DNA from 4 places in the Mesorhizobium huakuii genome. Region 1 is predicted to be linked to each of the others. Evidence: riboswitches for the same ligand, from Rfam matches in the RefSeq annotation. Region 1 holds a riboswitch; each other region holds the start of a gene.
What was found. Region 1 has a riboswitch for thiamine pyrophosphate ahead of HB778_RS02090 (Ykof family thiamine-binding protein). Riboswitches for the same ligand answer to the same signal wherever they lie in the genome.
Positions count from the first base shown of each region.

Region 1 (7,813 bases):
GTCCTGGGGGGCGCCGATGTACAATCTTGTCGGTGTTACGGTGCTCGCCTTTCTCGGCCACCGGCTCGGCGCCATCGAGATGCGAAGGCTGGCGATCTGTGCCTTCCTCTGCATCGTCACCATGTCGGGCGCCTATGCGACCCTCCGCTGGACGGGCTGCAATGTGCGGGGGCGCCTCGACGCCGTCTGCTGGCCGGCGCAGCCGATCTCGGACGAGGCCGAGGCGGTTTGGCATGCGGCCGCGCCCGGCCGGCTCGACATTGTCGGCGGCGATACCCAATTGGCCATGCTCGCGGGCCTCAATGCCTATGACAAGCCGTCGATCTTCACCGACCTCGATACCCGGTTCGCGCCCTGGATCACCAGGCAGCGCTTGCGCGACCACGGCATGCTGATGGTTTGGCCTGGGCATGGCGTGCCGCCGCAGTTGCGGACATGGCTGGGCAACCGGCCGGTCAAGACCGTTCTTTTCAACTGGTCGCGCACGGCGCCGCCTGTGGCAATCAGCTTTGCCGCCATTCCGCCTGGCACGCGGTATCTGCCGCTTGACGCCGACAGCCGGACCCGGCATCCGCGTAATTGAAGCGGTTCGATCCCTTAGCCGCGTCGTAATATCGTTCGCGCATGGCTGCGTTCGTCTCCATGCGACTGGACGAAGCAGGCGACAATGCCCATTTATTGGGAAATCCAATTTTGTCTGCGCAATTCCGGACGGGAAACCGCTACGCGAATGGAATTGCCTTTTGAGGAGACGTGACATGGCGACTTCGATCGAACGCGCAGTGCTTGCCGGTGGTTGTTTCTGGGGCATGCAGGATCTGATACGGCGCTATCCCGGCGTCATCTCCACCCGTGTCGGCTATAGCGGCGGCGATGTGCCAAACGCCACCTACCGCAATCACGGCACTCATGCCGAAGCCATCGAGATCAATTTCGATCCGGCCGTGATCAGCTATCGCACGCTGCTGGAGCGCTTTTTCCAGATCCACGATCCGACGACGCGCAACCGCCAGGGCAACGATGTCGGGATGAGCTACCGTTCGGCGATCTACTATACCAGCGACGAGCAAAAGCACGTGGCCGAAGACACCATCGCCGATGTCGATGCCTCCGGCCTGTGGCCTGGCAAGGTCGTCACCGAAGTCGCGCCGGCCGGTGCCTTCTGGGAAGCCGAGCCCGAGCATCAGGATTATCTGGAGAAATATCCTAACGGCTACACCTGCCATTTCGTCAGGCCGGGCTGGAAGCTGCCGGTGCGTGAGAAGGCCGCGTCCTGACGTTTGGCGAAACGCATCGTTGGGAAGCGATGTCGAAACAAAGAAAGCCGCGGGGCGGATGCCCCGCGGCTTTCTTTGTTTATGGCGATGACTTGCTTGCATCGGAGTTCATGTCGCCCGGTGTGGTGGAGGTGGTGCTTGCTGCCGGATCGACGGTGTTGGGCGAAGCCGGCTTGCTCGGATCTCCAGTGATCGACCGCCGCTACCCAGATCTGGTGCAATGCTTTTGGCGCGGTGCGCTGAAAAAACGGCTTCCCCTTCGGTTCGAATGGTGCTTTAACGCGCCCATCCACAGGGGTGCTCCGTACGGTCGGGGCTGAGACGGGGGCGGCAAAGCCCACAGACCCTAGAAGCTGATCTGGGTAATACCAGCGGAGCGAGGCGGGCTATGTTTTCAGGCGCACAGATTTCCCTATATCCCATGGCCGACGATTTCGTCGGCGTCATCCTCGGCGCGCTCGGCGCGCTCGATCCCTACCGGGACAGGCTCAGGATCGAGACCGACGACATCTCGACCTTGCTGGTCGGGCCGCCCGAAGTGTTGTTCCCGGCGCTGCGCGACCTGTTCGTGGCGGCGGCGCGGAGCGGCAAGCATTGCGTGCTGTCGGCGGCCATTTCGCGCGGCTGCCCGGGCGAGCCGGACGATCCGATCTGCCGCTCCGACGCGTTTGGCGGACCTGTCGGGCCGCTCGGCCCACGCAAGGAAGCCGCCATCACCGCCGTGCGCAAAGCTGCTGCCACCGGCCAGCCGGCGGCGGCGCAATTCTCGCTCTATGTGATGGGCGCCGGCGACCACATGGACGAGATTTATGGCTGCATCGATTTCCTGAAACAGTCCGGCGTCTACGATCGCTCCAAGAATTTCTGCACCAAGCTGCGCGGCGATACGGGCGCGATCTTTTCGGCGCTGAACGAGGCTTTCTGCCGCTTCGGGCCAGGCGCCGGCCACGTAACCCTTGACGTCACGGTTTCGGCCAACAGCCCGTCGGCTGTCTAAGCCGGCCGCGCTTCGGCGCGACCCCGTCAAAGGTTATGCCCGTGGTCTCATCATCAGTCGCGTCACGCCCGCTCGTGGGTTCCCTTGCCAAGGCCGTACCCGCCGTCATCTCGGTCGGCTTGCTCCTTGTGACGTGGGAGATCTACGCCACCTATTCCGGCATCAAGCCGACGATTCTGCCGGCGCCGTCACGCGTCTTCGAACAGGCGATGCTCAATCGCGACGCGCTGATCGACAACGCCATTCCCACCATCCGCGCCACGCTGATCGGCTTTGCCTGCTCGCTCGGCGCCGCCTTCGCGCTGTCGATGTTGGTCGACTTCTTCCAGCCGCTGCGCCGCGCGCTGTTTCCCGTCTTCATCGTCAGCCAGACCTTGCCGCTGGTGGCCATCGCGCCGCTGGTGGTGCTGTGGTTCGGCTTCGGGCTGGCGCCGAAGATCATGCTGGTGGCGCTGGTCACCTTCTTCCCGATGCTGGTGGCTCTGGTACAGGGCTACGAGGCGACCGAGGTCGAGATCGGCCAGATGCTGCGCGCCATGGGGGCGGGGCGCTGGCGCGTCTTCGTGCTGGCGCGGCTGCCTTCGGCGCTGCCCTACTTCTTCGCCGGCTTGAGGATCTCCATCACCTATGCCGTGGTCGGCGCGATCTTCGCCGAATATGCCGGCGCGGCGAAGGGGCTGGGCATCTACATGCTCAACGCCAAGAACAATTTCCGCCCCGATCTGGTTCTGGCCGCTGTCGGCGTCAGTGCCGCGCTCACGCTGATCCTGTTCGGGCTGACGGTGCTCTTGCAGCGCCTCGCCATGCCCTGGGAACGGGCCGGCCGGCAGCCGGCAGGGAAGGGGGCGCAGGGATGAGCCGGCTCGAATTGCGGCATGTGCACAAAGCGTTTGGCGGGCTCGACGTGCTCGCCGATATTTCGCTCAGCGTCGGCGCCGGCGAATTCGTCTCGATCCTTGGGCCGTCGGGCGCCGGCAAGTCGACGCTGTTCCAGCTCCTGACGGGTGCCGAGCATGGCGAGGGCGAGATGTTGTTCGACGGTGCGCCGCTCGACGACCATGGCAGGCATTTCGCCTTCATGCCGCAGCGCGACGCGCTGATGCCGTGGCGGCGCATCCTCGACAACGCGACGCTCGGGCTCGAAGTGCAAGGCGTCAGACGCAAAGCGGCGCGGGCGCGTGTCGCGCCGCTGTTTGCCGAGTTCGGGCTTGCCGGCTTCGAGCGGCATTTCCCGGCACAGCTTTCGGGCGGCATGCGCCAGCGCGCGGCATTGCTGCGCACGGTGGTGCAGGAGCGCGATATGCTTTTGCTCGACGAGCCGTTCGGCGCGCTCGACGCGCTGACCCGCGCGGCCATGCAGCGCTGGCTCGAGCAGATGTGGCGGCACCATCGCTGGACCGCGCTGCTGATCACCCATGATGTGCGCGAGGCCGTGTTCCTGTCCGACCGCATCTATGTGCTGTCGGCGCGCCCGGCCCGTGTGCTGCGTGAAATCGGAGTGCCGTTGCCGCGCCCCCGCGATCCAACCGGCGCCGCCGCGCAGCAGGCCGGCGCACTCGAGGCCGAGATTCTCGACATTTTGCTCAACCCGCAACCATCCAAAGGACATGACCATGACTGACTTGACGCGCCGGCAGGCCTTGCTGCTCACCCTTGCCAGCGGATTTCCGCTGATCGCCGGATCGAACCGCTCCTTCGCGGCCACGCAAAAAGTCAGCGTCGCGCTGGACTGGACGGTCAACACCAACCACATCGGGCTGTTCGTCGCACGCGACAAGGGGTTTTACCGCGAGGCCGGCTTGGAGGTCGACATTCTGCCCTACAGCGATACCGGCGCCGGCACGCTGGTCGCCAACCGCGTCGCCGATTTCGGCATCAACGGCACCATCAGCCTGTTCACCCAGAAGACCGCCGGTGCCGATCTGAAGGCCGTCTATGCCGTGGTGCAGTCGGAAACCGGCCGCGTGGTCTTCAATGCGGCGCGCAGCCAGATCAAAAGCCCGAAAGATCTTGACGGCCTGACCTATGGCGGCTTCGGCAGCGCCTGGGAAAACGCGCTGATCTCGACCATCATCCGCCATGATGGCGGCAAGGGCAATTTCGAAACGGTGACGCTCGGCACATCCGCCTATGAAGCGCTGGCCAACGGTTCGGTCGACTTCACGCTCGAGGTCTCGACCTGGGAGGGCGTCGAGGCCGAACTCAAAGGCATCAAGCAGCGCAGCTTCGTCTATGCCGATTACGGCGTGCCCGACGAACACACGACGCTGATCTCGTCGAGCGAAGCGTATCTCCAGGCAAACCCGGCACTGGCGTCAGCTTTTATCCAGGCAACGCGGCGCGGCTATCAGTTCACCGTCGATCATCCCGGGGAAGCCGCCACGCTGCTGATCGCCGCCAACAAGGATGCCCTGACCAACCCGGCATTGATCGAGGCGTCGCTGAAGGCGCTGATCGACGGCCACTATCTGCGCGCAGAGAACGGCGCCATCGGCGCGATGGATCCGGCCAAGATGGACGCGATCGGCGACTACCTCTTCACCGCCGGCATCTTGCGCGATGCTGATGGTAAGATTCTGGCGCAACGCCCTGATTTCGCGAAGTATTTCGCAAATCTGAACTTGGGGTGAGGTTGGATACGCATCACCAGTAGCGGCCGGCCTACTCCGTTGGCTTGGCGTACGGGGGCGTCCTGCCCCCGTATGCTTTCGGAGGCGTCACTCCGTTTGATACCATTGCGATCTCTCCGGTTAACCGCCCGGCAATGGTTGCATGCAATGGTCCCTTCGAGGGATCATCGGGGTGCTCGCGTTGCTCACGTCAAAAAGTGAAGCGTTTTCGCATAACAAAGAGGGTGGATTTTTCTCCGCCGCGCGAAGGCATGACATGCTGGTCGACCTGCGCGAAGGCTTCTTTCGCGTCTGTGCGCTGGCCTGTGCGGGGCTGTTCGTCTATCGCGGCCTACATCAGCTCGTAGAGGATCCGACCCGGCTCAACGCCGCGTTGGTGGCGATTTCCGAGATACTCACTTTCACATGGCTGCTTCTGTCGCGGCGCCCGGTGACGCGTGACTGGAATCCGCTTACGGTCATCGTCTCCGTGACCGCCAGTTTCGGGGTTGCGTTGATCAGCCTCCAGCCTGGCGTTGCGCTTGTTCCCGTCTATTTCGCCGCGCCGCTGCAGGTCGTTGCGCTGTTGTTCGTCATCTGGGGCAAGATATCGCTGGGTCGTTCCTTCGCCATCCTGCCCGGCAATCGCGGCGTGATGACGGGCGGCGCCTACCGGATTGTGCGGCACCCGATCTATGCCGGCTACCTTGCCGGCCATGTGCTCTATCTGCTCTCGGCCTTTTCCTTCCACAACCTCGCGGTCTATGCGGTCATCACCTATCTGCAGCTGTATCGTATCCTGCGCGAGGAGGCCCTGCTGGCCGCCGAGCCGGAGTATCGCGCTTACATGGAGCGTGTGCACTACAGGCTGTTCTACCGGATATTCTGAGGGCATCTGGCTTGGGATTGGCTAACAGCGCTTCCAAAGCGCCAACTGGATCGTTTGCCTTGACATAGGTCGCTGCTGGGCTGGTCACCCCTCCAGGTTGGTGGCAGGTACGGCCATCAGTGTTTGACGGCCTTTGGGATCCGATGCCTTTGATCGGTGATTGACGTCCGATCTTCGCGCTATGCACCAAGCAGAGAGGCCTGCCAGCAACCGGGAGTCGGCGGCCCTTAAAAATCGTTTTTATTCATATATTTGCAAATATGTCGGTGATGTATATGTTGCAGGAAAAATATTTTCTACATATGTAGTATAGTTTTATTATTCTTATAGTTTCTGTATTTTTTAAATATTCACCATTAACTGCACAGGCATCCGTCGATTTGAAACTGAAGCTCGTCTGTTGCGTAGTTGCGACAGCAATCGGCTGTGCGCCGGCTGCCTTAGCGCAACGACAACAGGAGAGTGTTATGACTTTTACCATCAAAACAGTCGCCAGTGTGTTGGCAGGTAGTGCAATAGTCTTCGTTCTTTCCATGCCGGCAAGCGCAGCCGGTGTCGGTGCCTCGGTTGGCGGTAGCGGCGGCGTCAATGCCGGCGTCGGTGCCTCCATCGGCGGCAGCGGTGGCATCAATGCCGGAGCCGGTGCCAATGTCGGCGGCAGCAATGGCGTCAATGCCGGAGCCGGGGCCAATATCGGCGGCTCGAGCGGCGTCAGCGCCGGATTGGGCGCCTCCGTCGGCGGCAGCAACGGCATCAATGCCGGCGCCGGCGCCAATGTCGGCGGTACGGGCGGCGTTACCGCCGGGCTCGGTGCATCCGTTGGCGACAGCAACGGCATCAATGCCGGGGTGGGCGCCAATATCGGCGATTCGACCGGCGTCGCCGCCGGGCTCAACGCCAATGTTGGCGACACGAGCGGCGTGGGCGTGAGTAGCAATCCGAGCAATCTCTCAAACCCCAGCAATCCGAACAATCCCAAGCTGCAGGGCATCGTTGCCGACATGTCGAACAGCCAGGTGGCGCGCATGAAGAAGCGCTGCGTCGACGTGCTCGGCAACGAAGGTACCTATGATCGCGACCTGCGTCAGCTCTGCCTGCTGATCGCCCGCCGCTGAAGCCAAGACCGCCAGGAGTGGAAGTGCACAGCCAGCCGTGAGGCTTTGATAGCACTCTCCTGGCCTCCGGCCGGTCGGAAGCCCGCCACCCAGGCGGGCTTCCTGCTGTGGAGCGCGTTCGTAACGTCGACGCTCAGGGGCCGCTTTCAGGCTTCCAGGCGAAGAACTCTGCGCCAATTTCCGATCAACATCTCCCCAATTGTCCAGTTGTCTTGAATTGGCCGGTACACGGGTAACTATACCGCTGGTTGCTCACCGTACTTTAGCAACCAATGATAGAGGCTCGGGTTGGTGATACAGCCGGTTTTGAAGTCCGGTTGTTCGAGACAACCCAAGGAGACAGCCATGTTTGGCATCACGAAAAGACTTTCCACAATCCTCGCGGGCGGCGCAGTCGTGGCCGCTCTATGCATGCCGGCCCTCGCTGCCGGAATCGGCGTTGGCGCCGGCGCTTCGGTCGGCGGCAGTGGCGGTGTCAATGCCGGCGCCGGTGCTTCAGTCGGCGGGGGCAATGGCGTCAATGGCGGCGCCGGGGCATCGATCGGCGGCGGCACTGGTGCCAATGCGGGCGCCGGAGCAAGCATTGGCGGCAGCGGCGGCGGCACAGCAGGGCTCGGTGCCACGGTTGGCGGTCAAAATGGTGTCGGTGTTGGCACCGGCGTCGCGGGCATTGGTGGGGCAACGCCCAGCAGTCTGTCAAATTCCAGCCTGTCAGGCGTCGTCGCCGACATGTCCGACAGCCAGGTGGCGCGGATGAAGAAGCGCTGCGCCGACGTGCTGGCCAGTTCGGGCAGCTACGATCGCGATCTGCGTCAGCTATGCCTGCTGATCTCGCGCCGCTAGAGCAGGAAATGTCAGGGCCCGCTGCCGTAAGGTGGCGGGCCCTTTTAATTTGCCGGCGGATCTTCTTCGCGATCACGCGCCGT
Region 1 is NZ_CP050296.1:431,065-438,877, reverse strand. It holds gene HB778_RS02105 (glycosyltransferase family 39 protein) at 1-583, shown strand, start outside; gene msrA (peptide-methionine (S)-S-oxide reductase MsrA) at 759-1,277, shown strand; TPP riboswitch at 1,561-1,675, shown strand; gene HB778_RS02090 (Ykof family thiamine-binding protein) at 1,666-2,274, shown strand; gene HB778_RS02085 (ABC transporter permease) at 2,310-3,131, shown strand; gene HB778_RS02080 (ABC transporter ATP-binding protein) at 3,128-3,895, shown strand; gene HB778_RS02075 (ABC transporter substrate-binding protein) at 3,888-4,904, shown strand; gene HB778_RS02070 (methyltransferase family protein) at 5,161-5,772, shown strand; gene HB778_RS02065 (hypothetical protein) at 6,240-6,887, shown strand; gene HB778_RS02060 (hypothetical protein) at 7,233-7,730, shown strand.

Region 2 (7,813 bases), 430 kb from region 1:
CAGCTCGCCGGCGGCCGCAACAGCGGGCGTGGGCTGCTGTTTACTGGCAATCACGCCGAGCATGGCTCGCATGCGGCCGCGCGCGCCGGCGGCAATCTTTCCGTGCCGTTCCAGCCGCCGTTCAATGTGCTCAACCGGCCGTTCCTGACTGCTTTCAACGCCGCCTACCGATGGAAGAAGGGCGGGCCGACGATACCGCGCCACACCGGCTATCAAGGCTTCTTCTTTCCGCTCGACGGGGTGCGCGACTGGAACCGGCTTTATGGTCCAAACGGGCTGTTCCAGCACCAGAGCGTGGTGCCGGAAGAGGCTGCGCGCATCGTCGTGCCGGAACTGCTCGCGGCAGCCCGGCAAGCCGGGCAGGGGTCTTTCCTCACCGTGCTGAAGCGCTTCGGTTCGATCCGCTCGCCGGCGCTGCTGTCGTTCCCGCGCCCAGGCTACACGCTGACGCTGGATTTCCCCAACAAGGGAGCTGCCACGCTCGCTTTGCTTGGCGAGCTCGACCGCATCACGGTCGCGGCCGGCGGAGCGGTCAATCCCTACAAGGATGCGCGCATGAGTGCTGCGACCTTTGCTACTTCCTTTGCGGACTGGCCGAGACTGGAAGCGCTGCGCGACCCCGCCTTCATGTCCGACTTCTGGGCGCGTACGGCTGGCAGCATCGACCTGCGGCGGCGCGGCGCTGAGGCGGCGGAATAGATAAAATTGGAATGAATCATGGTTAGTGAATGATTAATTGCAAGGTTTACTCAAAACATTCTTGTGAGTTCACGAAATCTTTTCGGGTTTGTATTACTGGAAATCACGGGGTGGGTGCGCGAGCATGAAATATATCGTCTTCATTCTCTTTACGGTCATGACCAATGCCGCTGCGCAGCTGATGCTGAAGCAAGGCATGATGTCGCTTGGGCCAATCTCGTTCGAGGGCGTCAATCCGCTCGTCAAGCTGCTGCAGATCGTCTTCAGCCCCTGGGTGTTCCTCGGCCTATGCACCTTCGTGATCTCCATGGCCTCGCACCTCTATGTGCTGTCCAAGGTCGAGCTTTCCTTTGCCTATCCCTTCCTCAGCCTTGCCTATGTCGCTGTCGCCATCTTCGCCTATTTCGTCTTCCGCGAAGACCTCAATGGCTGGCGCATCGCCGGCATCGCCTGCATCTGCGTCGGCACCGTGCTGATCGCGCAAAGTGGGCGAGGGCATGAAGACCAGACCGCTTCCATCACGCCCGACAAGATCCCAGCAAACGAGATCGTTCGATGAGACATGTGATTTTCGGCGGTGACGGTTTCGTCGGCCGTCACCTTGCCCCGAAACTTGTGGCCGATGGCGAAGAGGTCGTCGTCGCCGACATCGCCAGGAGCGAACTTGCGCACTACCGCAACGTCCGCTTTATCCAATGCGATGTCACCGATCCGGGTTCGGTCGCCGCGGTCGGGCTCAAGGCTGACGACATGGTCTACAATCTGTCGGCCAAGATGCTGTCGCCGATCCAGGTGCGGGCCAAGCGGCACGACTTCTTCTTCCCGGTCAATTTCCACGGCACCGAGCACATCATGCAGGCCATGGACAAGGCTGGCGCACTAAGGCTCGTCCACTACACGACCGACATGATTTACGGCCACACGGTCACCCAGCCGATGACCGAGGAGCATCCGGTCGCGCCGCTTGGCGAATATGGCTGGTCGAAACAGAAGACTGAGGAACTGGCGGCCGAATGGCGCAAGCGCGGCATGTCGATCGCGCTGTTCCGGCCGCGTCTGATCATCGGCCCCGGCCGGCTCGGCATTCTCGAAAAACTCTTCAAGCTGATCGACTGGAATCTTCCGGTGCCGATGATTGGCTCCGGCAAAAACCCCTATCAGTTCATCTCGGTGTTCGACTGCGCGGAAGCTGCCCGCGCGGCCTGGAAGGCCGGCGTGCCCAACGAGGCCTATAATCTTGGCTCGCTCAACCCGCCGCCGGTGAAGAAGTTGCTCGGCGACCTGATCCGCCATGCCGGATCGAAATCGATCCTGATCCCGACACCGGGCTGGGCGGTCAAGCGCACGCTCGACCTGCTCGACCTGATGAACATGCCGATCATGGATCCGGGCAATATCTGATCGCCGACGAGGAATGCGTGCTCGATGTGTCCAAGGCCGAGCGTCAGCTCGGCTGGGTGCCGCAATATCGCGACGAGGACATGCTGATCGCCGCCTACAGCGAATACCGCGCCAAGAAGGCCGGGCACGCCATCGCCACCAAGCATGTGCCCGCCGAATAGTGGGCTCGCCAAACAGTTTACGGCGCACGACGCTGGTCGTAGCGCGGACAGGAGATTGAAATGACCGTCATGGCCAAGCCGGAACAGACGAATGCACGCACCATGGTGAGCGCGCCGGCGCTGTCGCCCGCTACCATCGCCAAGCCCGATCTGATCAGCGTCGAGCAGGCCAAGGCGATGGACGTCGCCCGCATGACCGACCTGTTCAAGGCGCATCTCAACCCTGGCCAGCTGCATTTCATGAAGCTGCTCGGCTTCCACAAGATCAAGATCGAGCGCGCCGAGGGCATGTTCTACATCGACCAGAACGGTCGCAAGATCCTCGATTTCTTCGGTGGCTTCGGTTCGCTGGCCTTCGGCCACAACCATCCGCGTATCCTCGAAGCGCGCAAAAAATTCCAGGAGGAGAAGCGCCAGGAAATCGCCATCGCCTTCATGTCGCAATACGCGGCAGCGCTCGCACACAATATCGCCAAATGCTCGCCCGGCGATCTCGACATGGTGTTTTTGGGCTCGTCCGGCTCCGAAGCGATGGAAGCGGCGGTGAAGCTCGCCGAACGCGCGGCGGGGCCGAAGCGGCCGAAGGTGGTCTATGCCGAAAATTCCTTCCACGGCAAAACCAAGGGCGTGCTGGGCATCACCGACGGCCAGCTCTACCGTGCCGACTTCAAGATGGCCAACAATACGGTGCGCATTCCGTTCGGCGATATCGAGGCCGTCGAGCGCCTGTTCCGATCCGATCCGGAGGTCGGCGTCATCGTGCTCGAAACCATCCAGGGCGGCGGCGGCATTATCCAGGCACCAGCCGAATACTGGCAGAAGCTGCGTGCGCTCTGCGACCAGTATGGCGTGCTGTGGGTGGCCGACGAAGTGCAGTGCGGCTACGGCCGCTCGGGCCGCTTCTATGCCTTCGAACATTACGGCGTGGTTCCCGACGTGACTGCGCTGGCGAAGTCGCTTGGCGGCGGCAAGGCAGCGGTCGGCGCGATGATCGCCAGGCGAGATGTCTACATGAAGGCCTATGGCACGCCAAAGACGGCGATGATCCATGCCATGGCCACCTTTGGCGGCATGGGCGAGGCCTGCGTCACCTCGATCGAGGGCCTCAACGTGCTCTATGACGAGGGGCTGATCGACAACGCCGCCGTTACCGGCGATTATTTGCTCGCGCGCCTGCAGGCGCTTAAGGACAAATATCCGAAGATCATCAAGGATGTGCGCGGCAAAGGCTTTATGGTCGGCCTTGAGTTCCACGACTTCTCGCAGACCTTGCCGATGGTGCTGCGCCCGATCGTAAGCGTGCTCGACGACAAGCTGAAGGGCTCGCTGTCCGGCTTCGTCGGCGCACTGCTCTTGCGCGACTACGACGTGCTCGTCGCCTTCACCGAATACAACCGCAACGTCATCCGGCTCGAGCCGCCGCTGATCTGCCAGCGCGAGCATGTCGACCGCTTCGTCGATGCCTTCGACAGTCTTTTGTCGCGCGGCATCGTGTCGATCGTGAAGGATTTCGTCAAAAGCCAAGTCCGTTAAAAACGAAAGTCCGTTGAGCAACGATGCTGACCAAGTCACCCGCTCCGCAGAACATGCTCGACCGCCTTGTCCAGGCCGGTCTGGCGTGGGGCGAGGGGAGTTATGCGCGGCTGGCCGCACCGATCGGTGCGGCGGCCTTCGCGCTCTACATCCTTCTGACGGCATTCACGGCATGGGTGATGCCCGACGCCAATTGGGACATGCTGCCCTATCTCGCAATATCGGAGGAAGGCAGCTATCCCGATGTGCAGGCGCTGCATGATTACGCCTACAGCACCGTCAAATCAGGCGTGTCGGCGGGAGATTACAAGGCACTGACCGATGATGGCGGCGGCTTCCGCAGCCACATGACGGAGAATGCCGCCGACTTCCATTCTCTGCTCGGCATGTACCGAATAAAATTCCTCTACGCCGAGATCCTGTCGACGCTGAGCGCGGTGATGTCGCCGGTCGAGGCGATGCGCCTGGTGCAGCTGTTTTCGGTGCTGCTGTTCGGCGCGATCACGCTGCTCTGGCTGCGCTCGGAAAAGGCTTTGGCGCTGGCGCCGGTGGTCGGCGCGGTGCTGATCATGGCCGATTTCGGCGACGCGGCGCGGGCTTCGACGCCGGATCTGCTGACGTCGGCGCTGCTGCTCGGCGGGCTCTACGCCTATATCAGGGGCCGAGAGGCGGCGACGGCGATCCTGCTGTTTCTCGCCTTCATGGTGCGGCCGGACAATATTGTTTTCCTTGCCGTTTTCGCCGTCCTTCTGGTCGCCTTCCGGCAAAAGGCCTGGGGGCGCTGGCCGGCTTCGCCGCGTCCTTTGTCGCCTATTTTGCCATTTCGCACTGGGCCCACCATCCCGGCTGGTGGCCGCATCTGTGGTTCTCCAGCATCGAACAGTACTATAATATGGACGGGTTCGAGCCGGCCTTCTCGGTCACCGCCTATCTCAAGGCGTTTGCCACATCGCTGCTGCGTGCCGTCAATCTGAACAGCTGGGTCGGTGTTTCGGTGCTGGCACTGGCCGGCTGGTTCGCCGCCAGCCGCGCCGGCTTCCGCCTCGACCGCCGCGCCGGCATTTTGTTCGCGGCGTTGGTGCTGGGGGCACTGGCCAAGTTCACGGTCTTCCCGATCCACGACACGCGCATCTATTTCCCACATCTGATCCCGCCCTTCCTGCTGCTGGCAACGCCGTTCATGGCGCTGTGGGCGGCCGTGGCTCGCGGCCAGCATCGCGCCGCCTTGCACGTCATTCCCGGAGACAAGCCATGAGTTCGCTATCCAGTCTGGCGCGCATCGCCTTGTCGCTCGGTCTTCCTTCGAGCCTGCTCGACCGCGGGCCGTCGCTGCGCGGTACGAAATTCCTTGCCAGGGCGGCGCTGAAGGCACGCTTCGGTGGGGCAGGGCAGCCGTTCCAGATGGTCAATGTCGGCGCTTGCGACGGCGCGCTGTTCGACGACGTCACGCCATGGCTGCACAGGATATCCGGCGCCCGCGCCATGCTGGTCGAGCCGATCCCGTACAATCAGAAGCGGCTGCGCGCCAACTATCCCGACACGAATCGCTTCATCATCGAGCCGGTGGCCGTCACCAAGGCGAAAGGCACGATCACCGTCCACACCTTCGATGCCGCCGCGCTCGAGGCGGGCACGCTGCCGATCGAGTTCATCGGCTGCTCCTCGGTTACCGACACCAATCTGATGTCAGGCAAGAACGCCTGGGGCGAGGCCGACGCGAACTTCAACAAATTCGCGCCACACCTGAAAGACATCGAGGTGCCCTCGGAAACGCTGCAGACCTTGCTCGATCGCAACGGCATCAGCCACATCGATGCCTTCCTCGTCGATTGCGAAGGCGCCGACTGGATCGTCTTCGAACAACTCGACCTCAAACGCTATCGTCCGGGCATGATCAAGGTCGAGGTTGGTGCGTTGCCGGCCCCGGAGATCGGCCAGGTCGTGGTCAAACTGAAGACGGCGGGTTACCAGGTCGGCTTCCAGGCCGAGGATATCTGGGCCTTCGCCTGAGCTTCGCCGCCGACCTTCGTCCACAACAGCAATCAGTCCCGGTTGCCGCGCCGGCCAAATGCGCTTGACAAAATAGCGCCGGCCCATTCAACTTGGAGCATTCACCAGGGGAGTCCCGGCAAGGGGCTGAGATACTGCTGGCTTCGCGGCGCAGTGACCCGTTGAACCTGATCCAGTTCATACTGGCGTAGGGACGGTGCAAGCGCTTTGCGGGAGTTCACGCCCGAAGTCCTTTTTTCAAGCAGGGCGACCGAAGCGTCTCATCCTTCCGGCACAGAACTGGGTCTCCAATGCAATGAGCAAAGGAGCCTCAAGATGAATGCCCTCACCCCAGCCGTCTCGACGGGACCGCTGCCTGCCTCACGGAAAATCCACAAGTCCGGCGTCCTGCATCCGCACATCAGGGTGCCGATGCGCGAAATCTCCGTCCATCCGACGGCAGGCGAACCGCCCGTCACCGTCTACGATCCGTCCGGCCCCTATACGGACCCGACTGTCGAAACCAGCATCGAAAATGGCCTCGCCCGGCTTCGCCACGAATGGATTACGGCACGCGGCGATGTCGAGGCCTATGACGGCCGCCATGTTCGGCCCGAAGACAATGGATTCGCCGTGGGCGAGCGCCTGACGCCGGAATTTCCGGTCCGCAACCGGCCGCTCAGGGCCAAGGCTGGCAAGGCAGTGACCCAGCTTGCCTACGCGCGCGCCGGCATCATCACGCCCGAAATGGAGTTCGTCGCCATCCGCGAGAACCTTGGACGCGAGATCATGCGCGGCAAGCTGCCGCGCGACGGTGAGAGCTTCGGCGCGGCTATTCCCGATTTCGTCACGCCGGAATTCGTGCGCGACGAGGTGGCGCGCGGGCGGGCGATCATTCCAGCCAACATCAATCATCCCGAGAGCGAACCGATGATCATCGGTCGCAGTTTCCTGGTGAAGATCAACGCCAATATCGGTAACTCGGCGGTCACCTCATCGATGGCCGAAGAGGTCGAAAAAATGGTCTGGGCGATCCGCTGGGGCGCCGATACGGTGATGGACCTGTCGACCGGCCGCAACATCCACAACATCCGCGACTGGATCGTTCGCAATGCGCCGGTGCCGATCGGCACGGTGCCACTCTATCAGGCGCTCGAGAAGGTCGGCGGCATTGCCGAGGACCTGACCTGGGAGGTGTACCGTGACACGCTGATCGAACAGGCCGAACAGGGGGTTGACTATTTCACCATCCACGCCGGCGTGCGGCTGCACTACATCCCGCTGACCGTTGACCGGGTCACGGGCATCGTGTCTCGCGGCGGTTCGATCATGGCCAAATGGTGCCTGCACCATCACCGGGAAAGCTTTCTCTATGAGCATTTCGCGGAGATATGTGACATCTGCCGCGCCTATGACGTGTCCTTCTCGCTAGGCGACGGCCTTCGTCCCGGCTCGATCGCCGATGCCAACGACGCGGCGCAATTCGCCGAGCTGGAAACGCTCGGCGAGTTGACGCAGATCGCCTGGGCAAAGGACTGCCAGGTGATGATCGAGGGCCCCGGCCACGTGCCGATGCACAAGATCAAGGAGAACATGGACAAGCAGCTCGCCGTCTGCGGCGAGGCGCCGTTCTATACGCTCGGACCGCTGACGACCGACATCGCGCCGGGCTATGACCACATCACCTCCGGCATCGGTGCTGCCATGATCGGCTGGTTCGGCACCGCCATGCTCTGCTACGTCACGCCGAAGGAGCATCTCGGCCTTCCCGATCGCAACGACGTCAAGATCGGCGTGATCACCTACAAGATCGCCGCCCATGCCGCCGATCTGGCGAAGGGCCATCCGGCAGCAAAAGTCAGGGATGATGCCCTTTCCCGCGCGCGCTTCGAGTTCCGCTGGGAGGACCAGTTCAACCTCTCGCTCGATCCCGAAACCGCGCGGTCTTTCCACGACCAGACCTTGCCCAAGGAGGCGCATAAGGTGGCACATTTCTGCTCGATGTGCGGACCAAAATTCTGCTCCATGCG
Region 2 is NZ_CP050296.1:3,362-11,174, reverse strand. It holds gene HB778_RS00060 (FAD-binding oxidoreductase) at 1-699, shown strand, start outside; gene HB778_RS00055 (EamA family transporter) at 824-1,258, shown strand; partial or broken gene HB778_RS00050 (NAD-dependent epimerase/dehydratase family protein) at 1,255-2,261, shown strand; gene HB778_RS00045 (aspartate aminotransferase family protein) at 2,364-3,794, shown strand; partial or broken gene HB778_RS00040 (hypothetical protein) at 3,818-5,049, shown strand; gene HB778_RS00035 (FkbM family methyltransferase) at 5,046-5,804, shown strand; TPP riboswitch at 5,901-6,016, shown strand; gene thiC (phosphomethylpyrimidine synthase ThiC) at 6,120-7,813, shown strand, end outside.
Region 2: linked by a shared signal. The riboswitch ahead of thiC (phosphomethylpyrimidine synthase ThiC) and the one ahead of HB778_RS02090 (Ykof family thiamine-binding protein) in region 1 are both predicted to bind thiamine pyrophosphate.

Region 3 (7,813 bases), 1.1 Mb from region 1:
CGGCGCCTCCAATCGCTGATCCGCTCGATTCCTTGCGGCGCCCATTTCATCTTCTTCAGGATCGTTGGGTAGATGGGGCCGAGCGCGATGTAGTCTGGCTCGGCGGCCATCGCCGTTTCCAGCTCGATATGATCATGGGTGCTCAGTCCGAGCCTCACGCCGGCTACCCGAATCCGCGAACGATCGGCGGTTTGCAAATCCTCCTGGCCAAGATGGACGAAGTCGCAGCCTTCCTCGATTGCCAGGCGCCAATGGTCGTTGACGATGAGTTGGCAGTGGTGCTGGGCGCACAAGGCCTTTGCCTTGCGGATCTCAACGCGCAAGCCGGCCTCGTCCATCGACTTGATGCGAAGCTGTATCAGCTTGATGCCAAGCGGCACCAACCGTTCGATCCAGGCAGCACTGTCGACGATCAGATAGAAGGGATCGAGCTTCATGAAAAAACGGCCCTGCCGATTGTCGGTGTCGACGGCACGGCGACGTCTCGCGGTTCGAGCATTCCCGAGCTGTAAGCTTCACGGCCGGCCTCGACCGCCTTGCTAAATGCACGCGCCATGCCGACTGGATCGGCCGCCCTGGCCACCGCCGTGTTCAGGAGCACGGCGTCAAAGCCGAGTTCCATGACGGTGGTCGCGTGCGACGGCCGTCCCAGCCCCGCATCCACGATCAGGGGGACGCCTGGGAAATGTCCGCGCATCGAGCGCAGCGCCGTCATGTTGACCGGTCCCAAGGCGGAACCGATCGGTGCGCACCACGGCATCAGGACCTTGCAGCCCGCTTCCAGCAGCCGCTCGGCGGCGACGAGATCGTCGGTGGTATAGGGGAATACCGCAAAGCCGTCCTCGCACAGGATACGGGTGGCTTCGACCAGGCCGAACACGTCCGGCTGCAGAGTGTCGTGGTTGCCGATCACTTCGAGTTTGATCCAGGTCGTGCCGAAGACTTCGCGCGCCATGTTCGCGGTAGTGACCGCTTCCTTGACGGAGTGGCAGCCGGCCGTGTTGGGCAGGATTCTCGTGCCGAGCGAGCGGATCAGCGACCAGAATTTTTCGCCGGCCCTGCCGCCCGCCATCTCACGCCGCAAAGAGACGGTCACCACCGACGTGCCCGACGCCCTGACTGCATCGGCAAGGACGGCCGGCGAAGGATATTGAGCCGTGCCGAGAAGCAGGCGCGACGAAAGCTCGGTCCCATAAAGCTCGAACATGCTAGCCTCCCTGCATGGGCGAGAGGATTTCGATCCGGTCGCCGTCGCTCAATCGGAATTCCGCGCGGTTGGCTTTGTGCACGAGGTCGCTGTTGACGGCCGTCGCCAGCCAATCGCCCTCATAGTCGAGCGCGGCAAGCAGCGCCGCCAACGTGGTGGCGGCAATCTCAAGCGCTTCGCCGTTGACGATCAGTTTCATGAGCGAGCTCCTTGGTTCTGTCTTGATTGAAAACCAGGTCGGCAGCCTGGCGAGCCATAGCGGGGGCGAGGAGAAAACCATGGCGATAAAGCCCGTTGATCGCGACGGCGTCTCCGCTCATTTCGACACGCGGCAGATTGTCGGGAAAGGCCGGACGAACACCGGCGCCGGTCTCAATGACGCCAGCCTCGCCGAAGGCCGGATGGAGAGCATAGGCCGCGCCCAAAAGCTCCATCATGGAACGCACCGTGACCGGTCCGGCGGACTGGCTTTCAACCATCGTCGCGCCGATCATGAAACGGTGATCGGTACGCGGCACCACGTAGAGTGGAAAGCGCGGATGAAGCAGCCGGACTGGGCGTGACAGCGAAATGTCCGGCGTGCGCAGGATCAGCATCTCACCGCGAACACCACGCAGCCTGTCATCGCTCGCTGCCATTCCAGTGCAATCGATCTGACGATCGAAACCGGAAACCTGCGTGGCATCGCAGCCGAAGTGGAATTCGACACCCATGGTGGCGAGCTTGTCATGAAGCGCTGCAATCACTAGGCGTGGGTCGAGATGAGCCTCGTCGGGGAAGAGCAATCCACGCGGGAAGCGGCCGGCGAGGTCGGGTTCCAGGAGCGCAATTTCGCTTTCATCGACACGCCGATGCCCCGACGTGCGACTTGCGAACCGGTCAAGCTCTCCGGCATCACGCGGCGCGGCCACGACCAGTGTCCCGGCCCGTGTCACCTGACCCGACAGCACCGCATCCCACCAGTCGGCAGCGTCGCGTCCGAGATCCAGCACCGGCTGCTCCGCGCTTTCACGCTCGCACCATGGCGCCAGCATGCCGCCGGCGAACCACGACGCATTGCCGCCGATGCCATGCCGGGTCTCGACCACGGTCACCGCCGCGCCTCGGATGGCGAGTTCGAAAGCGACGGTGATGCCGGCAACACCGGCCCCTTTGACGAGCACCCTCATGATGGTTTGGGAGCCTCTGGCACGACCGGTACGCCGGTCTTGTCAGCCGGCATGTAGAGATCGCCACCCTCGCGGTATTTCGCCGCCATCGCCGCCATGCCTTCCTTCTGCGCTTCGGCACGAATGTCGTGGGAAATGCGCATGGAGCAGAATTTCGGCCCGCACATCGAGCAGAAATGTGCCAGCTTGTGCGCCTCCTTGGGCAAGGTCTGGTCGTGGAAGGACCGTGCGGTTTCGGGGTCGAGCGACAGGTTGAACTGGTCCTCCCAGCGGAACTCGAAGCGCGCGCGGGAAAGGGCATCATCTCTGACTTTCGCCGCCGGGTGCCCCTTCGCCAGGTCGGCGGCATGCGCGGCGATCTTGTAGGTGATCACGCCAATCTTGACGTCGTTGCGATCGGGAAGGCCGAGATGCTCCTTGGGCGTGACATAGCAGAGCATGGCGGTGCCGAACCAGCCGATCATGGCAGCACCAATGCCTGAAGTGATGTGGTCATAGCCCGGCGCGATGTCGGTGGTCAGCGGTCCAAGCGTGTAGAAGGGCGCCTCGCCGCAGACGGCGAGCTGCTTGTCCATGTTCTCCTTGATCTTGTGCATCGGCACGTGGCCGGGACCTTCGATCATCACCTGGCAATCCTTCGCCCAGGCGATCTGCGTCAGCTCGCCGAGCGTCTCCAGTTCGGCGAATTGCGCTGCGTCATTGGCATCGGCGATTGAGCCGGGACGAAGACCGTCGCCGAGCGAGAAAGACACGTCATAGGCGCGGCAGATGTCGCAGATCTCCGCAAAATGCTCGTAAAGGAAGCTCTCCCGGTGATGGTGCAGGCACCATTTGGCCATGATCGAGCCACCGCGCGAGACGATGCCCGTGACGCGGTCAACGGTCAGCGGGATGTAGTGCAGCCGCACGCCGGCGTGGATGGTGAAATAGTCGACGCCCTGTTCGGCCTGCTCAACCAGCGTGTCGCGGTAGACCTCCCAGGTCAGGTCCTCGGCGATGCCGCCGACCTTTTCCAGCGCCTGGTAGAGCGGCACGGTGCCGATCGGCACCGGCGCATTGCGCACGATCCAGTCCCGGATGTTGTGGATGTTGCGGCCGGTCGACAAATCCATCACCGTATCGGCGCCCCAGCGGATCGCCCAGACCATCTTTTCCACTTCCTCGGCCATCGACGATGTGACGGCGGAGTTACCAATATTGGCGTTGATCTTGACCAGGAAATTGCGGCCGATGATCATCGGCTCGCTCTCGGGATGATTGATGTTGGCTGGAATGATCGCCCGCCCGCGGGCCACTTCGTCGCGCACGAATTCCGGCGTGACAAAATCCGGTATCAATGCGCCGAAGGCTTCGCCGTCGCGTTGCAGCTTGCCGCGCAGGACCTCGCGGCCGAGGTTCTCGCGGATGGCGACGAACTCCATTTCGGGCGTGACGATGCCGGCGCGCGCATAGGCGAGCTGTGTCACCGCCTTGCCTGATCTGGCCCTGAGCGGCCGGTTGCGGACGGGAAATTCCGGTGTCAGGCGCTCGCCCGCCGCGAATCCGTTGTCTTCCGGCCGGACATGGCGGCCGTCATAGGCTTCGACATCGCCGCGTGCCGTAATCCATTCATGGCGAAGCTGGGCGAGGCCCTTTTCGATGCTGGTTTCGACGGTCGGGTCGGTATAGGGGCCGGACGGATCATAGACGATGACGGGCGGCTCGCCGGCTGTCGGATGGACGGAGATTTCGCGCATCGGCACCCTGATCTGGGGGTGGATGGCACCGGGCTTGTGGATTTTTCGTGAGGCGGGCAGCGGTCCCGTCGACACGGCGGGGGTGAGGGCATTCATCTTGAGGCTCCTTTGCTCATGCATTGGAGACCCAGTTCTGTGCCGGAAGGATGAAAAGACGCTTTTGTCGACCTGTTCAAAACAGGACCACGGGCGTGAACTCCCGCAAAGCGCTTGCACCGTCCCTACGCCAGTATGAACTGGATCAGGTTCAACGGGTCACTGCGCCGCGAAAGCCAGCAGTATCTCAGCCCCTTGCCGGGACTCCCCTGGTGAATGCCTTAAGTTGGACGGGCCAGCGCAATCTTGTCAAGCGCATTCGGGCGCCTTCGACCGGCCGCCAATGAAACCCAGCATAAAACCCCCGCATGCATCGGGGACAAAATCACGCTCCTGAAACCAGGGCGGGAATGGCCGAAGCCGCATTCGCCTCGTCGAGGATGGAAAACCTGTACCGGCCATGTGCGTCGAGATCGACCGAGTAGCTCAGGCGGTCACGTATGTGGTTGTGCTGGTCAAAAGTGACGATCCTCGGTTTCAGCGAGGTGATCTGCGCTTCGTCCAGGTAGATGGAGTTGCAGACAATGATCTGGTCGTCTGGCTGGCAGGTGCGGGCGGCAGCACCGTTGAGGATGCAGCACCGCGAGCCGCGCTCGCCCAGAATCACATACGTTGAAATCCGCGCACCGGAATTCTTGTTCCATATCTCCACGAATTCCATCGGCAGTATCCCGGCTGCTTCGCAGTGGTCAGGGTCCAGCGTTATCGAACCGTGGTAGTTGAGGTTTGCTTCGGTGACGTGGATACCGTGCAGCTTGCCGGCGACTATTTTTCGCATTGCTCTGTTGCCCCATAGATCATTCATGATCCGTCCTGGCGCGCTCGCTTGGTCGGCTAAATGCCGACGACGAGAGCACCACCGCTAAGACCCGCACCCGCCGCCGCCAGAAGAATCTTCTCACCCTGCCGGAATGGCTCCGTCTGATGGGCTAGCGACAGCGAAAGCGGGATCGTCGCGGCGGAAGAGTTGCCGTAATCGACGATCGTCTTGACGATTGCTTGATCGGCAATGCCGAGGTTTCGTCCGACCGCATCGAAGATGCGGGCATTGGCCTGATGCGGCACGAACCGATCGATGTCCTGCGGCCGCGTCCGGGCTGTGGCCAATGCATCCTGCGAGCAGGCGGTCATCATCTCGACGGCCTTGGCGAACACTTCGCGGCCGTCGGTCATCGTCATGCGGGTTTGCCCGAGGTCGAGGTCGCCATGGAACGGGATGTTGCTTCCGCCCGCCGGGATCTGAATCAGCCCGTAGCGCGAGCCGTCCGAATCCACCGAGGCTCCGAGAATCCCCCGATCAGCATCCTCGCACGGACCAATCACCAGGGCGCCGGCGGCATCGGCAAACAGCACGGCGCTGGCGCGCTCGGCCGGGTTGATGCGGCGGCTGAGGATGTTGGCGGCAATGACGAGGGCCGCTTTGCCGTGCAGCTGGGTGAATCCATCCGCGAACATCAGCGCATAGATGAAGCCGGCGCAGGCGCCGGTCAGGTCGACCGCTCCGGCTCGGCCGAGTCCGAGCCGGTGTGCGACCAGCGGCGCGCTTGGCGGCAGAAGGTGGTCGGGCGTCGAGGTGGCAAGCAACAGCAGACCGATGTCGCTGCGGTCGATGCCGGCGTTCGCCAGCGCCATGTCGCCGGCATGAGCGGCAAGGCCAGACAGCGTGTCTTCGTCCGTTGCCCAGAAGCGCGACAGTATCCCGGTACGCCGCTCGATCCAGCCCGGCTCGAGGCCGAGATTGCTCTCGATCTCGGCATTTGGCACTTTGCGACCAGGCGCATGATGGCCAAACCCGAGAATGCACGACGACCTGCTCATGGCCTCGAACCGAAGCGTTCGCCGGCCTCCTCGATGGCGTCATGGAGTCCGTCCAGTTCCTCGCCGGTGATGCAATAGGGTGGCAGAAGATAGAGGACATTGCCAAGCGGGCGCACGAGCAGGCCGCGCTCGAGGAAAAAAGCGCGCAGTTTCGGTCCGATCTCGGCCAGATAGCCGGCCGAGCCGGTGCGCAGATCGAGGGCCGCGATCGTGCCGGTCGTCCTGCTGTCGGCGAAGTTGGCATTGTCACGAAAGCGCCGAAGCCCGGCGGCCTGCATCGCACTCAACGCCGCGATCCGCTCGGCCACGGGCTCGTCGCGCCAGATCTCGACATTGGCGAGTGCGGCCGCACAGGCAATTGGATTGGCGGTGTAGGAGCTCGAATGGAAGAAGGTCTTCTTCCGGTCCTCGGAATAGTGAGCCTGGAAGATGGCGTCGGTGGCAAGCGTGGCCGCCAGCGGGATCACGCCACCAGTCAGGCCCTTCGAGGTGCACAGGATGTCTGGAGAGATGGATGCCTGCTCGCAGGCGAACATGGTTCCGGTTCGTCCCCAGCCTGTCATCACCTCGTCGGCGATCAGCAGCGTGCCGGAGGCTTCGGCAATCTTCTTCAATTCGGTCAGAACCGAAGCCGGGTACATCAGCATGCCGCCGGCACCAAGCACCAGCGGTTCGACGATCAGCGCGGCGGCGCACCGGTCGCGGCTGACGGCCTCGAAACGATCCAGCGTTTCCTGTTCGTGCCCGGCGGCCGGGAAGGGGATGGTGTCGACCTCGAACAGCAAAGGCTCGTAGGCGGCGTTGAACACGCCGCGGGCGCCAACGCTCATCGTGCCGATGGTGTCGCCATGATAGCTGTGCTCCATGACGACGATGCGCGAGCGCGGTGCGCCGATGTTGCCGAAATACCCGAGCGCCATCTTCAGCGCGACCTCGACGGAGGTCGAGCCGCTGTCGGAATAGAACACCCAGTCGAGACCGGAGGGAGCGAGGCCGACTAGCGCCTTGGCCAGACGTTCGGCTGGTTCATGCGTGAAGCCGGCAAAGATGATCTGGTCAAGGCTCGACGCGGTCGTCTCGATAGCCTTCATGATGCGAGGGTGGCGGTGGCCATGGGTGACGACCCACCAGGAGGAGATGGCATCCAGGATACGCGTGCCGTCGGCCTTTTGGAGATAGGCTCCCTCCGTCAGGACGATTTCAGGGATCACGGGCTCAAGCGCGTGCTGCGTGAACGGATGCCACACACTGGACTGCGACATCATTCGCCTCCCGCAATCGAGGCGAGGTCAAAGCCGGCAACCATCGCATCCCTCAGCGTTTCACCCGTCAGCGGATCGAGCAGGGGCAGTCTCCCGAGCTGTGGCACGCCGCTGAATTCCACGATTGTTTTTTGCGTATCGGCCACCTCCTCGCCAATGAAGGCGAGGCCGATGAGCGGGATGGAGCGGGCCCGCAGCGCCTCGATCGACAACAGGGTGTGATTGATGGTGCCGAGCGCGGTGCGCGCGCAAAGGATGACCGGCAGTTGCCATTCCCGGAAAATATCGATGAACCTTGTCTGCCGGTTGAGCGGCACCATGAGCCCGCCGGCGCCTTCGATGATGAGCGGACCCGGTAGGACTGGAAGTGAGAGCTTGGCCGCCTCGATCGCGACGCCGTCGATTTCGGCTGACCGATGCGGCGAAAGCGGCATCCTCAGACGGTAAACTTCCGGCAGGACGCGCCCAGCAGGCAAGCCGGAAAGCCGGGCAACGACCTCGCTGTCGGTCTCCTCGTCGAGGCCC
Region 3 is NZ_CP050296.1:6,416,339-6,424,151, reverse strand. It holds gene HB778_RS31375 (thiamine phosphate synthase) at 1-437, opposite strand, end outside; gene HB778_RS31370 (thiazole synthase) at 434-1,207, opposite strand; gene thiS (sulfur carrier protein ThiS) at 1,209-1,406, opposite strand; gene thiO (glycine oxidase ThiO) at 1,375-2,376, opposite strand; gene thiC (phosphomethylpyrimidine synthase ThiC) at 2,373-4,208, opposite strand; TPP riboswitch at 4,313-4,429, opposite strand; gene panD (aspartate 1-decarboxylase) at 4,534-4,986, opposite strand; gene HB778_RS31345 (beta-ketoacyl-ACP synthase III) at 5,043-6,026, opposite strand; gene HB778_RS31340 (adenosylmethionine--8-amino-7-oxononanoate transaminase) at 6,023-7,288, opposite strand; gene bioD (dethiobiotin synthase) at 7,288-7,813, opposite strand, start outside.
Region 3: linked by a shared signal. The riboswitch ahead of thiC (phosphomethylpyrimidine synthase ThiC) and the one ahead of HB778_RS02090 (Ykof family thiamine-binding protein) in region 1 are both predicted to bind thiamine pyrophosphate.

Region 4 (7,813 bases), 1.9 Mb from region 1:
CATCCGACAGGGGCGACCCCTACGCCATGAGCGCGTGGGGCCGCGCCCTGTTCAATGGCGTTGGCGTGCAGCGCGATACCGGCAAAGGGCTTGACCTCATGCTCACGGCAGCAGCGATGGGGCATATCAGCGCCATGAATGATCTTGCGATGATCTTCAAAGACGGCCGCAATGGCGTGCCCGCCGATCCGGCCCGTGCCTTGGCTTTCCTCAAGGCTGGCATTGAACGGCAAGAGGCTTATTCGATGGGCATTCTCGGTCTTTCGCCCAGGCCAAGCACGCTGACGGTCGCGGCATGCACGCCCAAGGTGGTGACGAAAATCATCACGAAGATAAAGGTGATCCGTACACCTGTGCCAAAAGCGCCGCCGCCGAAGATCGGCAAGCCAAAGGCCCCGATAGTGCCAGGCGAAACCGGACCAGCGCCCTGGCGTGGCGGCAATGGCGGCGACCACTCTGACCACAGCACCGGCGGCGGCAACAGTGCCGGCTGACGACAGCGACGCCATGGCCGCACAGGCAGTGTCGAAACTGACTATTCCGCAGCCGCCTGAACGCCGATACCGACTTACTTGTCGGTGACGATCTTGACCTTGTCGCCGGCCGAAACCGCGGCCCCCGGAGACAGCGCATTGAGCACACGGAACAGGTCGAGCTTACGATCGACGCCGACCATCTGCGCGGCGAGCGAGCCCATGGTCTGGCCCGGCTGCACGGTGAGCACGCGGATATGCAGCGGCTTCAAGGCCGCCTTTTCAGCAGGACTGAGGATACGGAACGACCCGCTGACCGAGCGCGCCACCGTTTCCAGCGAGGTGCTGGCCGACGGTGCCGCAGTCAGCAGCCGGTAGACCTGGCCGCCGGCCCGGATCACCGCGATGTCGAACTGCCAGCCTTCGGCACCGGCATGCGCGGTCGCGGCCTCATTGCCGTTGATGGTTTCCTGCTTGACGGTGCTGTCGTCGAGACCGGCCACCCAGCCGCTTCTGATATAGTCCGTCAGGGCGCGATTCTTGTCTATCGAAACGCCGTCGAAGCGGATCGCGATGTCGCCCGGCCCGGTCGCTGTCACCGCCGCCGCCGAATTGTCGATGATGAAACCATCCGGCACCGTGAACGACACGCCGAGGCCCGGATGCAGGAAGGTCTCGCCGCGCACATAGCCTTCCTCCGGCGTGTCGCCATAGAGCAGGCCGTCTATGCCGGCGAGGAAGGAATCGCGGTCGCGCGTGCCGACGCCGGGGGCGCCGAACTGGCGGGCATGGCGTTGCGCCAGGTCGATGCGCTGCGGCGTGTTGGGATGCGTCGCCAGGAAGTCGAGGCTGGCGTCGGTGGCGCCGCTGATCGAGCGGAAATCGGTATAGGCCGACATCGACTGCAGGAAGCGGCCCGCGGCGTAGGGATCGTAGCCGGCTTCGCCGATCGACTTGATGCCGATGGCGTCGGCTTCCAGCTCCTGGTTGCGCGAGAACTGCGCCAGCCGAAGCTTGCCGCGGATCAGCGCCGCCTTGGCGGTCGGGCTGTCGCCGAGCACATCCGAGACGACCTTGGTCGCCAAACCTTCCTCGGCCTCCAGCTGCTGACGCTGCAGGCCGTGATTGGCGGTGACATGGCCCATCTCATGCGCGATGACGGCGGCGAGTTCGGACGAATCGTTGGCGAGCGCCAAAAGGCCGCGCGTGATGTAGAGATAGCCGCCCGGCAGCGCGAAGGCGTTGACGTTGGGCGAATTCAGGATGGTGATGCGATAGGTCTGGGTCGGGTTCGCCGACACCACGGTCAGATTGCCGACCACCTTGGCAACCATTCGCTCGAGCTTGGGATCGGAATACTCACCGCCGTAGGTGGCCAGGATGCGCGGATGCTGCGCCTTGGCGAGTTCCGCGAGCTTGTTGTTTGCGCCGACATTGTCGACCGTGATCGGCCTGTCGGACGGCTGGAAGCCGGACTCCTGGACTTCCGGAGGCGTGAACATCTGGCAGCTTGCCAAGGCCACGGCAAAGCCGGCCAGCGCCAGAAAGCGCGCCAGCGGATTCATTCGTAGCTTGTCGACGCCGATCGCCAGAACGGCTTCCTTTCAGGTCCCGGCGCATGACCACGAAAATCGGGGGCGATCCTCGGAACCCGTCATGCGCTAAAAACAAACTTCTACAGCATCCGTCGCGCGTCCCTCGGGGCGTGCGGCGGATGCTGTAGGCAAATCACGGCTTGTGCCGACCAGTAGGGCCGACCTAGCCACACTACGTCTGCCATGGCAAGCAAGCGCCCCATCGCCTGAGGCCGGTTTGACCGTAAATTATGTCGGCTTCCGGGCAATATCTCGTGATACCGCATTCCCGGCACTTTCACCGACATAGCGCCGAAACGCCTCCGGACCAGCCCCGGCAAAGAAGTCGTCCGCACTACCGGCGGCGGCGACTGTGCCATTGTCCAGAAACACCACATTCTGGCCGATGCGGCGGGCATCCTGAGGCTGATGCGTGACGAACAGCACCGTCATGCCGCGTTCGGCATGCAAGCCTGCAACCAGATCGAGCATGTCGTCGCGCAAGGCGGGTCCTAACGAAGCAAAGGGTTCGTCGAGCAGAAGCACCGGGCGATCGCGCACCAGGACCCGCGCAAGCGCGACGCGCTGGCGCTCGCCGCCGGAGAGTTCGCGCGGCAAGCGTTTTTCCTTGCCGCCAAGCCCTGTGCGTTCCAACGCCTCGGCTATGGCGGCCTGATCGGTCTCGGTCAGCCGCAGCGCCGGCGAGCGGCCAAGCCCGACATTCTGCGCGACGGAAAGATGGGCAAAAAGATTGTTTTCCTGAAACACCATCGACACCGGCCGCGCGGCCGGCGACGCGGCGCCGACATCGGCCCCGCCGATCAGCACACGGCCGGACTGCGGCGTCTCGAAGCCGGCGACGAGGTTGAGCAGCGTCGACTTTCCTGAACCGCTCGGCCCCATGACGGCGGTGATTTCCGCCGCGGCGAACGCGACATCGAAAGTGAGCGGCGCCTCGCCATAGCTGAACGAGACCTTGTCCAGCCGCACCGGAACGCCCTTCCTGCCCATCGCCCCGTCAGACATTGCGGACCTTTTCCCTTCCGAGCCAATCCGCAACCAGCACCAAAGCGAGGCAGACCAGGCCAAGCAACAGCGCCAGGCCGGCGGCGTCCTCAGTGCGGTAGCTGCCCATGCGCGCCAAGAGAAGGTAGGGCAAGGTCTGCACGGAATCACTGCCGAACAACGCGATGACGCCGAGATCGCCGAGCGACAGCGCCATGGCGAAAGCAAAGGCTGTGGCAAGCGGCCGTCGCAATGACGGCCAGTCGACCAGCCGCAGCCTCGCCCAGCCGGAAATGCCGAGCTGTGCGCAGAGGCGTTCGTGGCGCTCGCTCGCCGCATCATAGGCGGGACGGATGGCGCGCAGCGCGAAGGGCATCGCCATCACCGCGTTGACCATGACGACCATGACCGGCGCGATGGCAAAGACGTCGCCGGCATGGCGCAGCAGGAGGAACCAGCCGGCGCCGATGACGATGGGCGGCACGACCAGGACAAAGCTGGCGCCGGTGTCGGTGGTATGTTCGAGCAGTGTTTTTGCACCGGCGCGGCGGCTCAGCCCCAGCGCCCGGCGCGCCATGGTCAGGGCCAGCGACAACATTACCGAGAGCAGCGCCGACAGGAAGGCAAGCACCGCACTGGTCAGCGTCGCCTGCCGGACAGTCGCCTCGCCGGCAAGCCGGCCGAGATCGGCGCCCAAGCCTGCCATTACGGTCGCGGCCATCGGCCCGACAACGAACAGCAGCGCCAGCACAATGAGTGCGGCGTTCAGCGTGGTTTCGGTTCCATTGACGGAGAGATAGCGGCGCGGCGCAAGCGGCAGGTTGGTGTCGCCGACGACATTGGCGCCAAGCCGCGTCAGCGCCAGCACCACGACGAAGGTGAGCGCGATCTGCAGCATCGTCAGGGCGACAGCCCGAGCTGGATCGAAATCGAAGCGCAGCGCCTGGTAAATACCGACCTCCAGCGTCGTCGCGGCCGGCCCACCGCCAAGCGTCAAAACGATGGTGAAGGACGTGATGCAGAGCATGAAGACCAGCCCGGCGACGCCGGGCAGAGCGGCGCGCAGCGTCGGCCATTCGATCAGCCGGAACGCCGGCCGCGCCCCCATGCCGAGCTGGCTCGCCAGCCGCCACTGGTCGGCAGGGATGGTCTGCAGCGCCTCGAGGAACAGCCGCGTTGCGAGCGGCAGATTGAAGAAGACATGGGCGACGAGAATGCCGGACAGGCCGTAAATGCCTGGCCAACCCTGGCCGCCAATCGCGCTGAACAGGCCGGCGAAATAGCCGGCGCGGCCATAGAGCGCCAGTATTCCGAGCGCCGCGACGATCGCCGGCAGCGCCAGCGGCACGGCGAAGAGCTGCAGGATGAAGGCGCGGCCGAAAAAGCGCGGATGCCGCGACAAAGCACGCGCCACGAACAGCGCCGGGCCGGCAGAAAGCAGGGTCGAGAGGGCGGCCTGCCAGAGCGTGAAGCGCACGACACGTAGGAGATAGGGATCGAAAGCTGCCCAGGCGCCCGAAAGGTCATAAGCGCCTTCGACAAGCAACCCGGCAAACGCGCCGCCGATCAGCAGTGTGATCGCGGCGAGCGCGATGATGCCGGCGCTGATGCGGGGGTCGGACGCGCGCCTTCCACCCTCCCCCTTGTGGGGAGGGTCGGAACGCGGATGCCGCGAAGCGGTGTCCGCGAGCCGGGGTGGGGGTGAGGCCGTGCTCAGCGTCGCAGCCCCCACCCCGCTCCGCTTCGCGGATCGACCCTCCCCACAAGGGGGAGGGTGAGAAGCGCGCTCATTTGCTCATCACCGCCAGCCATTCATCCACCCAGGCCTTGCGGTTGGCGGCAACCTCTTCGGGGCTGAACAGCAAGGTCTTGGTCGGCTTGACCAGTTTGTCGAAGGCCGGGTTGAGCGGCTTGTCGGTCTTTCCTGCCGGGAACATCCAGTTGGTCTCGGGGATGGCGTCCTGGAATTTCGGTCCGGTCATGAAGGCGATGAATTTTGCCGCCAGCGGGTTCTTGGCGCCGGTCGTGGTGATGCCGGCGACCTCGATCTGCAGATATTCACCTTCTTCGAACGAAGCCGCCTGATAGCGCTCGGTATTCTCGGCGACCATGTGGTAGGCCGGCGAGGTCGTGTAGGACAACACCATCGGCGCCTCGCCCTTGGTGAACAGACCATAGGCCTCGCTCCAGCCCGGCGTCACGGTCAGCACCTTTGTCTTGAGCTTGGCCCAGGCCTCCGGCGCCTTGTCGCCATAGACCGACTTCACCCACAACAGCAGGCCGAGGCCCGGCGTCGAGGTGCGCGGATCCTGGATGACGATCTTGTCGTCGGCACTGCCTTCGACCAGCTCCTTCAGGCTCTTGGGCGGCGTCTTCAGCTTCTGCGTGTCATAGACAACAGCGAAATAGCCGTAGTCGAAGGGCACAAACGTATCGTCCGTCCAGCCGCCCGGCACGTTGATATCGGAGACCGCGCCATGCGGGGCAAACAACCCGCTAGCCTTGGCATCGGCGGTGAGATTGGTGTCGAGGCCGAGCACGATATCGGCCTTGGTCGATGCCCCTTCGAGCTTGACGCGGTTGAGCAGGGCGACACCGTCGGCGACCGAGACGAACTCGACATCGCAGCCGCATTCGGCCTCGAATTCCTTCTTCACCACCGGGCCTGGACCCCAGTCGGCGGTGAAGCTCTCATAAGTGTAGACGGTGAGCTTGTCCTTGGCCAAGGCCGGCCCGGACAGCGCCACAACCGTGGCTGAGACAAGAGCGTATAAAAGCGTGCGCATCGGCGCCTCCTTCGTTCGAATTGAAAGGAATTGAGGCGTCGGACTGTCCGAAACGTCTAATCCCTCCGCCGGTACAAACCGGATCAGGTTCAGCGGGTTGGCGAGATTGCCTCTCAGCCGGTCCGCGAAGATCGCGTCCGGCACCCCGTTAGAGCGTTTCGACACATAGGCCCGGCCGAGGAACCGCGCAAGTGGCAGTTTGCCGGCCTTCCGTTTCCGCTGCCGGGCTGGTACAGGCCACCAGATATGAGCACATTCACCATCCTGCTTGGCGGCGATCTCATCCGCACGCCCCGGCTCGACCGCCAGGTCGAGGGCTCGCGCGTCATCGCCGCGGATGCCGGCATCGGCCATGCCCGGCTGCTCGGCCTTGTGCCGGAACTGTGGGTGGGCGATTTCGATTCGGTGCCGGCCAATCTGCCTGACGACCTCGCTGCCGTGCCCCGCCAGACCTTCCCGGCGGAGAAGGACAAGACCGACGGTGAACTGGCGATCGCCGCAGCCCTCGAGCGCGGCGCGACCCGCCTTGTGCTGGCAGGCGCGTTCGGCGGCAAGCGCGCCGACCACGCTTTCCTGCATCTGGCGCTCGCCCTGCGCCTGGCCGAGGCCGGAACGGACGTCCTGCTGACCAGCGGCGCCCAGGAAGGTATCCCTCTGCTGTTGGGAACGGCCGGCTTCGATTATGCCGACGGCACCCTGTTTTCGATCCTCGGCTTTTCCGAACTTGCCGGCCTGACCGTCACCGGCGCGAAATGGCCGCTGAGCCAGGTCGAGGTGGCCTTCGGCTCGTCCCTGACCATCTCCAACGAGGTCAAGTTCGACAAGACCGGGGGCAGCCTCGAAATCGCCCTCGGCCACGGCCGCGCGCTGCTGCTCGCTCATCCCTATCCCTTGCCCGAAAGCTGACATGGCCCCGCCCCTTCTCAATCTCGACGGGATAAAACTGACCTTCGGCGGCACCCCGCTGCTCGACGGCGCCGCCTTGACGGCTTCGGCCGGCGACAAGATCGCCCTGGTCGGCCGCAACGGATCCGGCAAGTCGACGCTGCTCAAGATCGCCGCTGGCCTGATCGAGCCGCAGGACGGCGAGGTGTTCCGCCAGCCTTCGGCGACGGTCCGCTATCTGCCGCAAATGCCCGACATGGAAGGTTTTGCCACCGTGCGCGCCTATGTCGAGGCGGGGCTTGGCCCCGCCGATGATCCCTACCGTGCCAGCTATCTGATGGAGCATCTCGGCCTCACCGGCGAGGAGCGGCCGGGCGATCTCTCCGGCGGCGAGGCCAGGCGTGCCGCACTGGCGCGCGTCATGGCGCCGGAGCCCGACATCCTGCTGCTTGATGAGCCGACTAACCATCTTGACCTGTCGGTCATCGAATGGCTCGAAGAGGAACTCGTGCGCACCTCCTCGGCGCTCATCGTCATCTCGCACGACCGCCGCTTCCTCGAGCGCGTGTCGCGCGCCACTGTCTGGCTCGATCGTGGCCAGACCCGCAGGCTGGACAAGGGTTTTGGCCATTTCGAGGAATGGCGCGACCTGGTTCTGGAAGAGGAAGAGCGCGAGCAGCACAAGCTCGGCCGCCAGATCGTGCGCGAGGAACACTGGCTGCGCTACGGCGTCACGGCACGGCGCAAACGCAACATGCGCCGCCTTGGCGAGTTACAGACCATGCGCCAGCGCTTCCGCGGTCATCGCGGCGCCGAAGGCAACGCGACCATGGTGGCGAGCGACGCCGCCGAATCCGGCAAGCTGGTGATCGAAGCGAAGAGCATCGAGAAGAGCTTTGGCGACCTCACCGTGGTCAAAGGCTTCTCGACCCGCATCCAGCGCGGCGACCGCGTCGGTCTCGTTGGCCCAAACGGCGCCGGCAAGACCACGCTTTTGAAGATGCTGACCGGCGAATTGGCACCGGACGCCGGTTCGATCAGGCTTGGCACCAATCTGGAAATCGCCACGCTCGATCAGAAGCGCGAGGCG
Region 4 is NZ_CP050296.1:2,351,569-2,359,381, forward strand. It holds gene HB778_RS11540 (caspase family protein) at 1-494, shown strand, start outside; gene HB778_RS11545 (M48 family metalloprotease) at 569-2,038, opposite strand; gene thiQ (thiamine ABC transporter ATP-binding protein) at 2,297-3,073, opposite strand; gene thiP (thiamine/thiamine pyrophosphate ABC transporter permease) at 3,066-4,661, opposite strand; gene thiB (thiamine ABC transporter substrate binding subunit) at 4,840-5,838, opposite strand; TPP riboswitch at 5,882-5,996, opposite strand; gene HB778_RS11565 (thiamine diphosphokinase) at 6,085-6,744, shown strand; gene HB778_RS11570 (ABC-F family ATP-binding cassette domain-containing protein) at 6,746-7,813, shown strand, end outside.
Region 4: linked by a shared signal. The riboswitch ahead of thiB (thiamine ABC transporter substrate binding subunit) and the one ahead of HB778_RS02090 (Ykof family thiamine-binding protein) in region 1 are both predicted to bind thiamine pyrophosphate.